DNA from 2 places in the Clostridium felsineum DSM 794 genome. Region 1 is predicted to be linked to the other one. Evidence: predicted binding sites of a transcription regulator. Region 1 holds the regulator's gene; the other holds the start of a gene.

Region 1 (6,197 bases):
TAATGGGAAAAATCAGCAGTATCATAAGGTTGATACCTTCAATGAAAATTTGGCGTCAATTTCGGCAAAGGACAGACTAGAGCTTTGTCTCAATCTTAGTGAAAAAGCTCAAAATTATAGTTACGATTCTAAATTCAAGTTAAAAACAGTTATGGCAGAGGTTAATTATGTAGAAAAGGAATATGGAATAATTAACTCAGAGGGATTGAACTTAAATTACAAATCAAACCATGAGTCTTCTATAATAGAAATAGTTTTAAACAAAGGAGAGGAGACTAATACAGATTACGCATATGCCTTTTATAAAAGCAAATCAGATTTAAATGAAGATGAACTTGTAGAAAAAGCTATAAAGAATACCATAGGTAGGTTTGATGGAGAAACTGTAGCTTCTGGAAAGTATAAAATTGTAATAAAAAATTCTACCTTTGCACTTATGCTAAGAACTTTTTGGGGGATCTTTAATGGAGAAAATGTAAACAAGGGAATTTCTTTATTAAAGGGCAAATTAGAAAAAGCAGTGGCTAGTAATTCAGTAACACTTATAGATAATCCGTTATTAAATGCAATAAACTCAAAACCTTTTGATGCGGAAGGAGTAGCAACAAAAGAAAACACCATTATAGAAAATGGAGTTTTAAAAGGTCTATTTCATAATATAAAATCAGCAGAGGAAGATAATACTGTTAGCACAGGAAATGCATCAAAAACAAAATACTCATCATCCATAGGTGTTTCCCCAACTAATCTTTATATAGAAAAAGGGAATAAAGACTTTGACGAAATAGTAAATAACGTAGGGGATGGTATTCTTATAAATGACCTTCAAGGAACACATTCAGGAGCTAATGTTGAAACTGGTGATTTTTCTCTTTCTGCTAAAGGAACGCTTATAGAAAAAGGAAAATTAACAAAAGCTGTTGAGCAGATAACTATTTCAGGAAATTTTTACACTTTGCTAAAAAATATAGAAGAGGCTGCAAATGACCTTGAATTTTATCCTCCAAATTCCACAGGAAACTTTGGAAGCCCTAGTATTGTAGTGAAAGAAATATCCGTGTCAGGAAAATAAAACAAAACTGGTAAAAATAATTTGATTTATTTTTACCAGTTTTTATTTTTTTAATTTCCAGTAAAGTAGAACCCCTAAACATAGGTAGTTGATAATAGCTTTCACTTGATTATCAATAAAATGGGTAGGAGTGAGAAAGTTTTCTAAACATATATTTGAGTTTTTTTAAGGCTTTTTTGAAATAGATTTTTATATATGTACATAATTATGATTTTACAAAAAGTATTTTTAAATTTTACATTAAAAAAGTAACTATAAAAAGAAGGATTTCGCCCCCCTTTTGTAGAATATTTATTCGTAAAATAGGAATTTGACGAAGTAAAGGAGGTTTTTTATGAAATATTCATTGAAACAGATAAACGATCCACTCTTACCAGTATCTTTAAACAACTTTTTAAATTATCTAAGAACTATTAGAGGTAAATCCGAAAAAACTATTTATAACTATAAAATAGACTTGATTCTATTTTTTAGATTTTTAAAACTATATCGTGGTCTATCTCAAAATGAGGATTTTGAAGATGTTGTAATTAGCGATATAGATGGAGATTTTTTGAAGTCCATCTCTTTAGAGGATTTATTCGCATTTTTGAGTTTTGCTGAGGAATTTAGAAACAACGGTACTTATGCCAGAGCAAGAAAAATAGCTGCACTAAGATCTTTTTTTAAGTACCTTTCGGGAAAAGTTAAATTAATAAAAGAAAACCCTACTTTGGAATTAGAATCACCTAGTATACCTAAAAGAAATCCTATATACTTAACACTTGAAGAAAGTGAAGCTCTTTTAAATGTTATAGATGGACCTTTTAAAGAAAGAGATTATTGCATAATGACTTTGTTTTTAAATTGCGGTCTTAGGCTATCGGAATTAGTTAGCATTGATATTTCCAAAATAAAGGGAGATACTTTAACTATTCGGGGAAAAGGAAATAAGGAAAGAACCATTTATTTAAACGAAATGTGTATAAAAACCATAGAAAATTATTTGCCTGTAAGAAATAAAAAAGCTGCACTTATAAAAGAAAATGACAAAGATGCTCTTTTTATAAGCAGAAAACTTGGTAGAATAAATCAGCGAACTATAGAACTCATGGTAAAAAAGTATGCTAAAAATGCAAATTTAAATTACGAAAAGCTTACCCCTCACAAATTAAGGCATACTGCTGCTACTTTAATGTATAAGTATGGAAATGTGGATATTAGAAGTCTCCAGCAAATACTAGGCCACGAAAGTGTATCTACCACTCAAATTTATACTCATATAGATGATGAAAATTTAAGGAAAGCAGTAAAATCAAATCCGCTTAATACTATAAAATAATTACATAATAACTATTATGTAAACTTATAAAAACTAGAAGAAGGTAAATTACAATTACCCTCCTCTAGTTTTTATCTATTCAACTTATCCTTTTTTAAGGTAAATATACCTGGTGATGTTTCGTTTATATACTTATTTCTTTTGTCTTCATTGTTTAAGATGTCATTCAATCCGTCTATATCGTCTATAAATTCAAATTCAAGCTCTTCATGTTCATCATTTTCTTCTATATAATCATCATCATAATCATGCAAAATTTCATCATTTTCTCCTACTATCTCAGCACTAACTGGTGTCTCATCATCTATGACATTGTCAATTAGTATAGACCTTGTATTTACATTGTCTGGATTAAGACATTTACCACAATTGTTGCATACCTTATTTGGATCCAAATCACACTTGTCACATTCACCACAATTAGTACATGGTTTATTTTCATCTAATATACAAATCTTATCCATAAAAAACTACCCTTCTTTAGAGTTTTTATACAATACAGTATATTGTATCAAATATTCTATTTCATTTCAATAACTAATATAAAATTTTTAGTTTGTTGAAAAACAGAACATAAGTTTGCATAGTTATATATATTATGCTATAATTTAATTTAATAATTAGTATATTAAAATTCTTGCGGGGTGTGTAAATTGGCTGCTGATAAAACAAGAGACGTTCAAAGTGAAATATATGAATTCATAAGGCAAGAAGTTCTAGATAAAGGATATCCACCTTCTGTTAGGGAAATCTGTGCAAAAGTTGGTTTGAGTTCAACTTCTACAGTACATGGTCACCTTTCAAGACTTGAAAAAAAAGGTCTTATAAGACGTGATCCTACTAAACCTAGAGCTATAGAGCTTATAAAGGATCCTATATCAAAAAGGGAAATGATTGATATTCCTATAGTAGGTAAGGTTCAAGCGGGTCAGCCTATTCTTGCTGTTGAAAATATAGAAGATTATCTCACTATTCCATTAAATTTTGTAAAAAACACAAATGAGCTTTTTATATTAAAAATTAGTGGAAATAGTATGATTGAAGCTGGTATATATGAAGATGATTTAGCCATTATAGAAAAAACAAATTATGCTCAAAATGGTGATATAGTAGTAGCTTTAATAGAAAATGATGCAACCATAAAAAGATTTTTTAAAGAAAAGAATCAAATAAGGCTTCAACCAGAAAATCATACTATGGAACCTATTATAGTTGACAATTGTGAAGTAATAGGTAAATTAGTAGGTATATACAGAAGATATTAAAAATAAGTGACTTTCATTGAAAGCCACTTATTTTTAATTTATTAATTTGGAAAGAGATATAAGCACACCTAACTTTGCATGGTCAAAAGTTAATCCTCCTTGAAGATAACCTATATATGGTTCTCTTATAGGAGCATCTGCAGATAATTCTATTGAAGCGCCTTGTACAAAAGTACCTGCTGCCATTATAACTTTATCTTCATATCCGGGCATATCCCATGGTTCACATTGTACAAAAGAATCTATAGGCGATGCATATTGGATTCCCTTTATAAAATCAATTAATTTTTTCTCATCATTAAACTTAATAGCTTGTATTATATCTGTTCTCTTATCATTATATTTAGGAAGAACTTCAAAACCTGCAAGTTCCATTATTCTAGCACAAAACACAGCACCTTTGACAGCTTCAATAGCAACATGTGGAGCCATAAAGAGTCCTTCATAAAGCTGTCTCATAACTCCAAATGTAGAGCCACACTCTCCCCCTATTCCTGGAACTGTAACTCTAAATGTAGCTTGCTCTACATATTTCTCTTTTCCTACTATGTATCCACCTGTTGTAGCTATTCCTCCTCCAATATTTTTTATTAAGGAACCTGCTATTATATCAGCTCCAACATCTGTAGGTTCTTTTTCTTCTATAAATTCACCATAGCAGTTATCAACAAAAACTATCACGTTTTCTTTAACGCTCTTTATTTCTTTAATTATTTCTTCTATTTCATTTATTCTTAGAGATTTTCTCCATCCATATCCTGTAGAACGTTGTATATGAACTAACTTTATACTACTGTCTTTTTTTAGTTCTTCTTTAACGGATGTTATATCAACCTTACCGTCTTTTAAATCCACCATTTTGTATTTAACACCAAATTCTCTAAGTGAACCTACCTTTTTGCTATCATCCATTCCTATTATATCGTGAAGAGTATCATAAGGCATACCACAAATAGACATCATAGTATCATTAGGACGTAAATTTCCAAATAGAGCTGCACCTATAGCGTGTGTTCCATTAACAAAATGAGGTCTTACGAATGCGCTTTCAGCGTTAAATATATTGGCATACACTTTATCAAGTGAATCTCTACCTATATCATTATAACCGTATCCACTAGAATTAGTAAAATGTGATTCACTTATTCTTTCTTCTTGAAAGGCAGCTAAGACTTTAAGTTGATTACCTTCTCTAATTTCATCATAATATTTAAATTCTTTTTCCACATCATCTAATGCTTTTTCATATAAATCTAATACTTTTTCATTAATTTTGTACTTATTCACAAGTGCTTTTTTTGTAAATTCTAGCATAAACTTCGTATTCCTCCTGGTTAAGACAAGTTTTTAATTACACACTCAAAAAAGAGGCAATCAAAAAACTTGCCTACTTTCTCTATAATTTATTCTTCATCCTGTTGTGGCTGATTAAACAATATTGGCCTTAAAGGAGTTATAGTAGATACTGCATGCTTATATATCATCATTTGTTTTCCATCACTTTCAAGTATTACCGTAAAACTATCAAATCCCTTAACATTACCTCTCATTTGAAATCCATTTGTAAGATGAATTGCAACAGGTATTTTATTCTTTCTTGCACTATTTAAAAATATATCCTGCAAATTATTTGTTGACTTGTTATTCATGATACTCACCCTCCGTTTATTTTACATAATTAATATTCTATAAAAAACTTTAAAATCCTTTTAAATTTCTTCCATAGAAGATAGAATTTTAAAAACTATATCATCATCATTTTTATATCGGTCTTTGTCTATCCAAATAGCCCTCTTATCTTTTCTAAACCAAGTAAGCTGCCTTTTTGCATAGTGCCTACTTCCCTTCTTGATAAGGTCTATTGCTTCGTCAAAGGAAATATAACCTTCAAGATAAGAAAGTATTTCTTTGTACCCTATTCCCTTCATAGATTGCATATTTGAATTATATCCCATATCCCTTAATTTTATAACTTCATCAACAAGACCATTTTTAATCATAATGTCTACTCTTAAATTTATTCTTTCATATAATTTTTCTCTGTTCATATTTAATATAAAATAATGAATGTTATAAGGTATATCGTATAAATCTACGTTACTATTTAGTTCGCTTATAGTTTTTCCTGTTATTTTATATACCTCTAGTGCCCTTATTACTCTCTTTAAATCATTTGGATATAATTTTCTATATGAATCTATGTCTATATCCTTAAGTTTTTCGTGAATATATTCCTTACCCTTATCTTGTGCAATAGATTGTAGGTGTTCTCTATATTTTTCGTCTTTATATGCTCCAGTAAAATCATAATTACATATTAAAGAATTTATATATAGACCCGTACCACCAACAATTATAGGATATTTTTTTCTACTTGTTATATCATCTATAGCGTTTTGAGCTTTTTCTTTAAAGCTTGCAACACTGAAATCTTCAGAGGGTTCAACTATATCTATTAGATGATGTTTAACCCCTTTCATTTCCTCTTTTGAGACTTTAGCAGAACCTATATCCATATGCTTATATATTTGCATTGAGT
Region 2 (6,197 bases), 1.8 Mb from region 1:
TTTCAAAGAACTTTAACGCTTCTCCTACTGTCATATTTAACAAATCATCTATATTCTTTTCCTTATATTTTATTTCCAATGTTTCTCTGTTATATCTTTTTCCTTTACATACATCACAAGGTACATATACATCTGATAGGAACTGCATTTCAATTCTTACTATTCCATCACCCTTGCAAGCCTCGCATCTTCCACCTTTTACATTAAAGCTAAATCTACCTGGTTTATATCCTCTTACCTTTGCTTCCTTTGTAGATGCGTATAATTCCCTTATTATATCAAATACTCCTGTATAGGTTGCAGGATTTGATCTAGGAGTCCTTCCTATAGGACTTTGGTCTATATCAATTATTTTATCTATATTTTCTATACCAGCTATACTTTTATATTTACCTGGATTTATCTTTGAACGATTTATCTTTTTATTTAAGGCTTTATATAGTATTTCATTTACAAGCGTACTTTTTCCAGATCCAGATACTCCTGTAACACATGTAAACAAACCTACTGGAAATTTCACATTTACATTTTTAAGATTATTTTCTTTAGCTCCAATAACCTCTATAAACTTATCTCCTGATTTTCTTCTTTCATTTGGAACCTCTATTTTTTTTGCTCCTGTTAAATATTGTCCAGTTATAGATTCCTTACAATTTTCTATATCCTCTAGAGTTCCAGCTGCAATTATTTCTCCCCCATGTTCACCTGCACCCGGTCCTATGTCTACAATATAATCTGCTGCTTTGATCGTATCTTCATCGTGCTCAACTACAATTAAAGTATTTCCTATATCTTTTAAGTTTTTCATAGTTGCAATAAGCCTATCATTATCTCTTTGATGCAAACCTATGCTAGGTTCATCTAATATATATAGTACTCCAACTAAACTTGAACCTATTTGTGTAGCAAGCCTTATTCTCTGAGATTCACCACCAGATAGTGTTCTAGCTTCTCTAGTAAGGTTTAAATAATCCAATCCTACATTTATCAAAAATTGAAGTCTACTTTTTATTTCTTTAACTATTTGTGCACTTATAAGCTTATGTTTTTCTGAGAGTTCTAGTGAATCTATAAAGGTAACCTCTTCTCTTATTGGCATAGAACAAAATTCAAATATGTTTTTATCTCCAACTGTAATAGCAAGAACTTCTTTTTTTAATCTTGCACCTTTACATTTTGGGCATGGATTATTACTCATATAGTTTTCTATTTCCGTTTTTATGTAATCAGAATTACTTTCCATATATCTTCTCTTCATCTGGTTTATAACACCTTCATAATGATGATTAAATACCATTTCCTGCGAATCCTTCACATAGTTAACCTTAAGCACATCTGGTGCTCCATATAATAATATATTTAAAGTATCCTTTTCAAATTCTTCAATTGGTTTGTTTATATCTAATTTATATTTCTTAGATAAAGCTTTAAGTACTCCAAATGTCCAAGATTCTTCCTTCAATCTTCCTTCACCCCAAGGAGCTATAGCACCTTCCATTATACTTTTTGATTTGTCTGGAATAACTAAATCCTCATCAATTTCAAGTAATGTACCTATTCCATCACAAACATCACATTTCCCAAAGGGTGCATTAAATGAAAACATACTAGGTGTAATTTCTCCTATACTTATACCGCAATCTGGACATGCAAAATTTTCACTAAATAGCATATCCTCCTTATCTACTACATTAATTACAACTAATCCTTCTGCCAGTTTAAGGGCTGTTTCAATGGATTCTGAAAGCCTGCTTTCAATCCCTTCTTTTATAACTATTCTATCTACTATTGCCTCAATATGATGTTTTTTATTTTTATCAATTTTTATTTCATCTTCATCTATTTCATAAGTTTCTCCATCTATTCTAATTCTAACATACCCACTCTTTTTTATGTTTGCTATTAGCTTTGTATGCTCTCCTTTTCTTCCTCTAACAACTGGTGCAAGAATTTGAACCTTGGTTCTTTCTTCAAGCTGCATAACCTTATCAACCATCTGATCCACAGTTTGCTGAGTAATCTCTTTTCCGCAATTAGGACAATGTGGAACTCCTATTTTAGCATATAAAAGTCTTAAATAATCGTATATTTCAGTTACTGTTCCAACTGTAGATCTTGGATTCCTTCCAGTAGTTTTCTGATCTATGGAAATCGCCGGTGACAAGCCTTCTATGTATTCTACGTTTGGTTTATCCATTTGCCCCAAGAACTGCCTTGCATAAGAAGATAGTGACTCCATATATCTTCTTTGTCCTTCTGCATAAAGTGTATCAAAAGCAAGTGATGATTTACCAGAACCTGAAAGCCCTGTAAAAACAACAAATTCATTTCTTGGTATTGTTAAATCAACGTTTTTTAAATTATGAACCTTGGCCCCTTTAATTACTATTTTCTCTTTCATTATTTCATTACCTCTTTGTTTTCATTTAATTTTTTCTTAAGCTCATTTACTTTATCTCTAAAGTATGCTGCTTTCTCGAATTGAAGTTCTTTTGCTGCTTCTTTCATTTCCTTCTCAAATTCTTTTATTAACTTATCTAAATTTTTACTATCAGCCTTTACAGCTTCATCCATAGTTTTATATTCTGCTTTTCCTTCTGCTACCTCACTTATACCTATAACATCTCTAACTGCTTTCTTTATCGTAGTAGGTGTTATACCATTCTTTTCATTGTAATCCATCTGAATTTTTCTTCTTCTTTTCGTTTCACTTATTGCCTTGCCCATAGCATCCGTTATTTTGTCACCATACATTACTACTCTACTTGCAGCATTTCTTGCAGCTCTTCCTATAGTCTGAATAAGTGATCTTTCTGATCTTAAAAAACCTTCTTTATCAGCATCAAGTATAGAAACTAATGCAACCTCTGGTATATCTAGACCTTCTCTTAAAAGATTTATTCCTACTAAAACATCAAATTCTCCTGTTCTTATATCTTTTATTATTTTCATTCTCTCTAAAGTATCTATATCTGAATGCATATAAGTAGTTTTTATGCCTAAATCTTTAAGATAATCTGTTAAATCCTCTGCCATTTTTTTCGTAAGTGTTGTGACTAAAATCCTGTATCCCTTTTCTATTGTCTTCTTTATTTCAGCATACAAATCATCTATTTGACCTTTTGTAGGTCTCACTTCTATTTCTGGATCAAGTAGTCCTGTCGGTCTTATAACCTGCTCTGCTATATTCTCTGAATGTTCCAGTTCATAATCAGCTGGGGTAGCACTTACAAAAACTACCTGATTTATTTTTTTCTCAAACTCATCAAACTTTAGAGGTCTATTGTCATAAGCACTTGGTAATCTAAAACCGTAATCAACTAAAGAATTTTTCCTTGATCTATCTCCTCCATACATGGCTTTTACTTGTGGAAGCGTAACATGGCTTTCATCTATAAACATAAGAAAATCATCTGGGAAATAATCTATCAATGTCTTAGGAGGCTCTCCCTTTTGCCTTCCGTCCATAATTCTAGAGTAATTTTCTATTCCTGTACAATAACCAACTTCTCTCATCATTTCAATATCAAAATTTGTTCTCTGCTTTAATCTCTGAGCTTCAAGAAGTTTGTCATCAGAATTTAATTCTTTAAGCCTTTCTTCTAATTCAACTTCTATCTGACCTATCGCAGCCTCCATCTTATCACTTGAGGTTGCAAAGTGAGATGCTGGAAAAATAACCGCATGCTTCAATGATGATATTGTATTTCCTGTAAGAACATCGAATTCTTTTATTTTATCTATTTCATCTCCAAAAAACTCTACTCTTATTGCCTTATTCGTAGAACCCGCTGGAAAAATGTCTATGGTATCACCTTTTACTTTAAAGGTACCTCTTACAAAATTTATTTCATTTCTTTCATATTGCATTTCAACTAGCTTCTTTAACACTTCATCCCTGTCCTTATTCATTCCTGTTCTTAAAGATATGGATAACTTTTTATACTCTTCTGGGTTACCTAAGCCGTATATACATGAAACTGAAGCAACAACAATAACGTCCCTTCTTTCAAAAAGAGCAGAAGTAGCTGAATGCCTAAGTTTATCTATTTCATCATTTATAGACGCATCCTTCTCTATATATGTATCTGTCTGTGCTACGTATGCCTCTGGTTGATAATAATCATAATAAGATACAAAATACTCAACTGCACTATCAGGGAAAAAATCTCTAAATTCACCGCATAACTGAGCTGCCAAAGTCTTATTGTGTGCAATAACCAATGTAGGTTTTTGAACTTTTTCTATTATATTTGCCATTGTAAAAGTTTTTCCTGAACCAGTAACTCCTAAAAGAGTTTGCCATTTATCAGCATTATTTATTCCTTTAACTATGCTATTTATAGCCTGTGGCTGATCTCCTGTAGGCTTAAAATCCGAATTTATTTTAAATGTACCCATTGCACCATCTCCATCAAACATTTGTTCGTATCATAATATATAATTTTAATATTAGTTATATCTATTGTCAATTAGAAATATAAATATACACTGTTAACTTAATACATAAATTTATAAAATAAAAAATCACCATAATATTTGTTTATGGTAATCTTTATTAAAATTTTTCCTAATTATTATTCTTAATTACTTTGTTATATAAGAATTTTGTTATTATGTTTTCTATTTTAGAGGTACTATCAGGCTTAAGATTATAAAAATGATTTTCTCCTTCTATAGCATTAAGTTCACAATATATATCACTTGAATTTAATTGTCCTTGAAGTTCTTCACTAGCTGAAAAAGGATTTATAGTATCATCCGTGCCATGAATAATTGTACATGGTGGAGTATTCCTTAGAGCATCTCCCCAAACCAATCTATTTCCTGACATGTCAACAACTCCTGAAACACCACTTCTATCCCAGCCATCCACATAAGTACCGTAAATTAAATTAGTAACCACCTCAGCTCCTGCGGAATAACCCGCAACAATTATATTATTTTTATCCATACCATATTTAAAATAATTAGATTTTACCCATCCTATTGCTGATGCTACATCTGTCATAGCATTTTTCATACTTAAGTTCCATTCCTTATCAACATTTGGATCTAATCTGTAATTGATATTAACTGTCACATATCCTTTTTTAGCGAATTCTTTTGAATATATAGTCTGAAAACTATCTTGATCATCTTTACTTCCTTCGGCTAAATACCCTCCATGAACCCAAATTATTACAGGCCTATTCTTTTCAACATCACCACTAGGCATGTACACATCTAATAATAGTTTCTCTAGCTGTCCTGAATAATTTACTGCATCACTATATTCAATATCTTTATATAATTGAATGTTACGAAATACACTATCAACATATCTTACATCCTCGGCCTTCATTTTAGAATTTGGTAACGCATATACAATATCAAAAGCAATAAATAAGCATATAACAAAACTGATAATAAGGCATAAATTTTTCTTCCTCATACTTTCATCCCCCTTTAATTTTATCAAAGCTCTTATAATTATTTTTACATAAATTACATTTTATTTCAATATGGTGTTTTAATACAATGTTTTTTTATACAAAATGTAATAAACTATTTATTTAAAAATAAAATTAAACAAGGCATTTACAATAAAAAAACTATAAGCTAGGAGGATTCTATGGAACATATAGAAATATTAAAAGCGATTTTTCTTGGAGTTGTTGAGGGCATTACAGAATGGTTACCTATAAGCAGTACAGGTCATATGATACTTGTCAATGAGTTTATAAAATTAAATGTAACTGAAGCCTTCAAACAAGTGTTTTTAGTTGTAATTCAATTAGGTGCTATTTTATCAGTTATAGTTCTTTACTTTAAAAAACTTATTCCCTTTTCTTTTGATAATGGTTTTTCTCTTAGAAGCGATGTTTTATCTATGTGGTTTAAAATAATTCTTTCTTGTATCCCCGCTTCCGTTATTGGTATACCCTTTGATGATAAAATAGACAAACTTTTTTATAATTATCAAACTGTATCTATTATGTTAATTACCTTTGGTATACTATTTATTATGATTGAAAACAGCAATAAGGGTAAATATCCCAGAATAAATTCTATTTCTGAAATTACATATACCACAGCTATTCTTATCGGAATTTTTCAGCTTATAGCTGCCGTATTTCCCGGGACATCTCGCTCTGGTGCTACTATTGTAGGGGCTCTCTTAATTGGAGTATCAAGAACTGTAGCTGCCGAATATA

Evidence for each region. Region 1 encodes LexA, which represses DNA repair genes until DNA is damaged. Its sites were predicted from a motif close to CNAACANNTGTTNG; they were not measured.
Region 2: uvrB (excinuclease ABC subunit UvrB) is a predicted target of LexA. The motif match lies at 4,416-4,429, and genes of this name have one in related genera.

Annotation. Positions count from the first base shown of each region.
Region 1 is NZ_CP096980.1:2,439,832-2,446,028, forward strand. It holds gene CLFE_RS11505 (TldD/PmbA family protein) at 1-1,072, shown strand, start outside; gene CLFE_RS11510 (tyrosine recombinase XerC) at 1,407-2,393, shown strand; gene CLFE_RS11515 (hypothetical protein) at 2,465-2,857, opposite strand; gene lexA (transcriptional repressor LexA) at 3,047-3,658, shown strand; gene CLFE_RS11525 (methionine gamma-lyase family protein) at 3,692-4,972, opposite strand; gene hfq (RNA chaperone Hfq) at 5,062-5,307, opposite strand; gene miaA (tRNA (adenosine(37)-N6)-dimethylallyltransferase MiaA) at 5,368-6,197, opposite strand, start outside.
Region 2 is NZ_CP096980.1:4,279,779-4,285,975, forward strand. It holds gene uvrA (excinuclease ABC subunit UvrA) at 1-2,401, opposite strand, end outside; gene uvrB (excinuclease ABC subunit UvrB) at 2,401-4,401, opposite strand; gene CLFE_RS19935 (alpha/beta hydrolase) at 4,571-5,434, opposite strand; gene CLFE_RS19940 (undecaprenyl-diphosphate phosphatase) at 5,615-6,197, shown strand, end outside.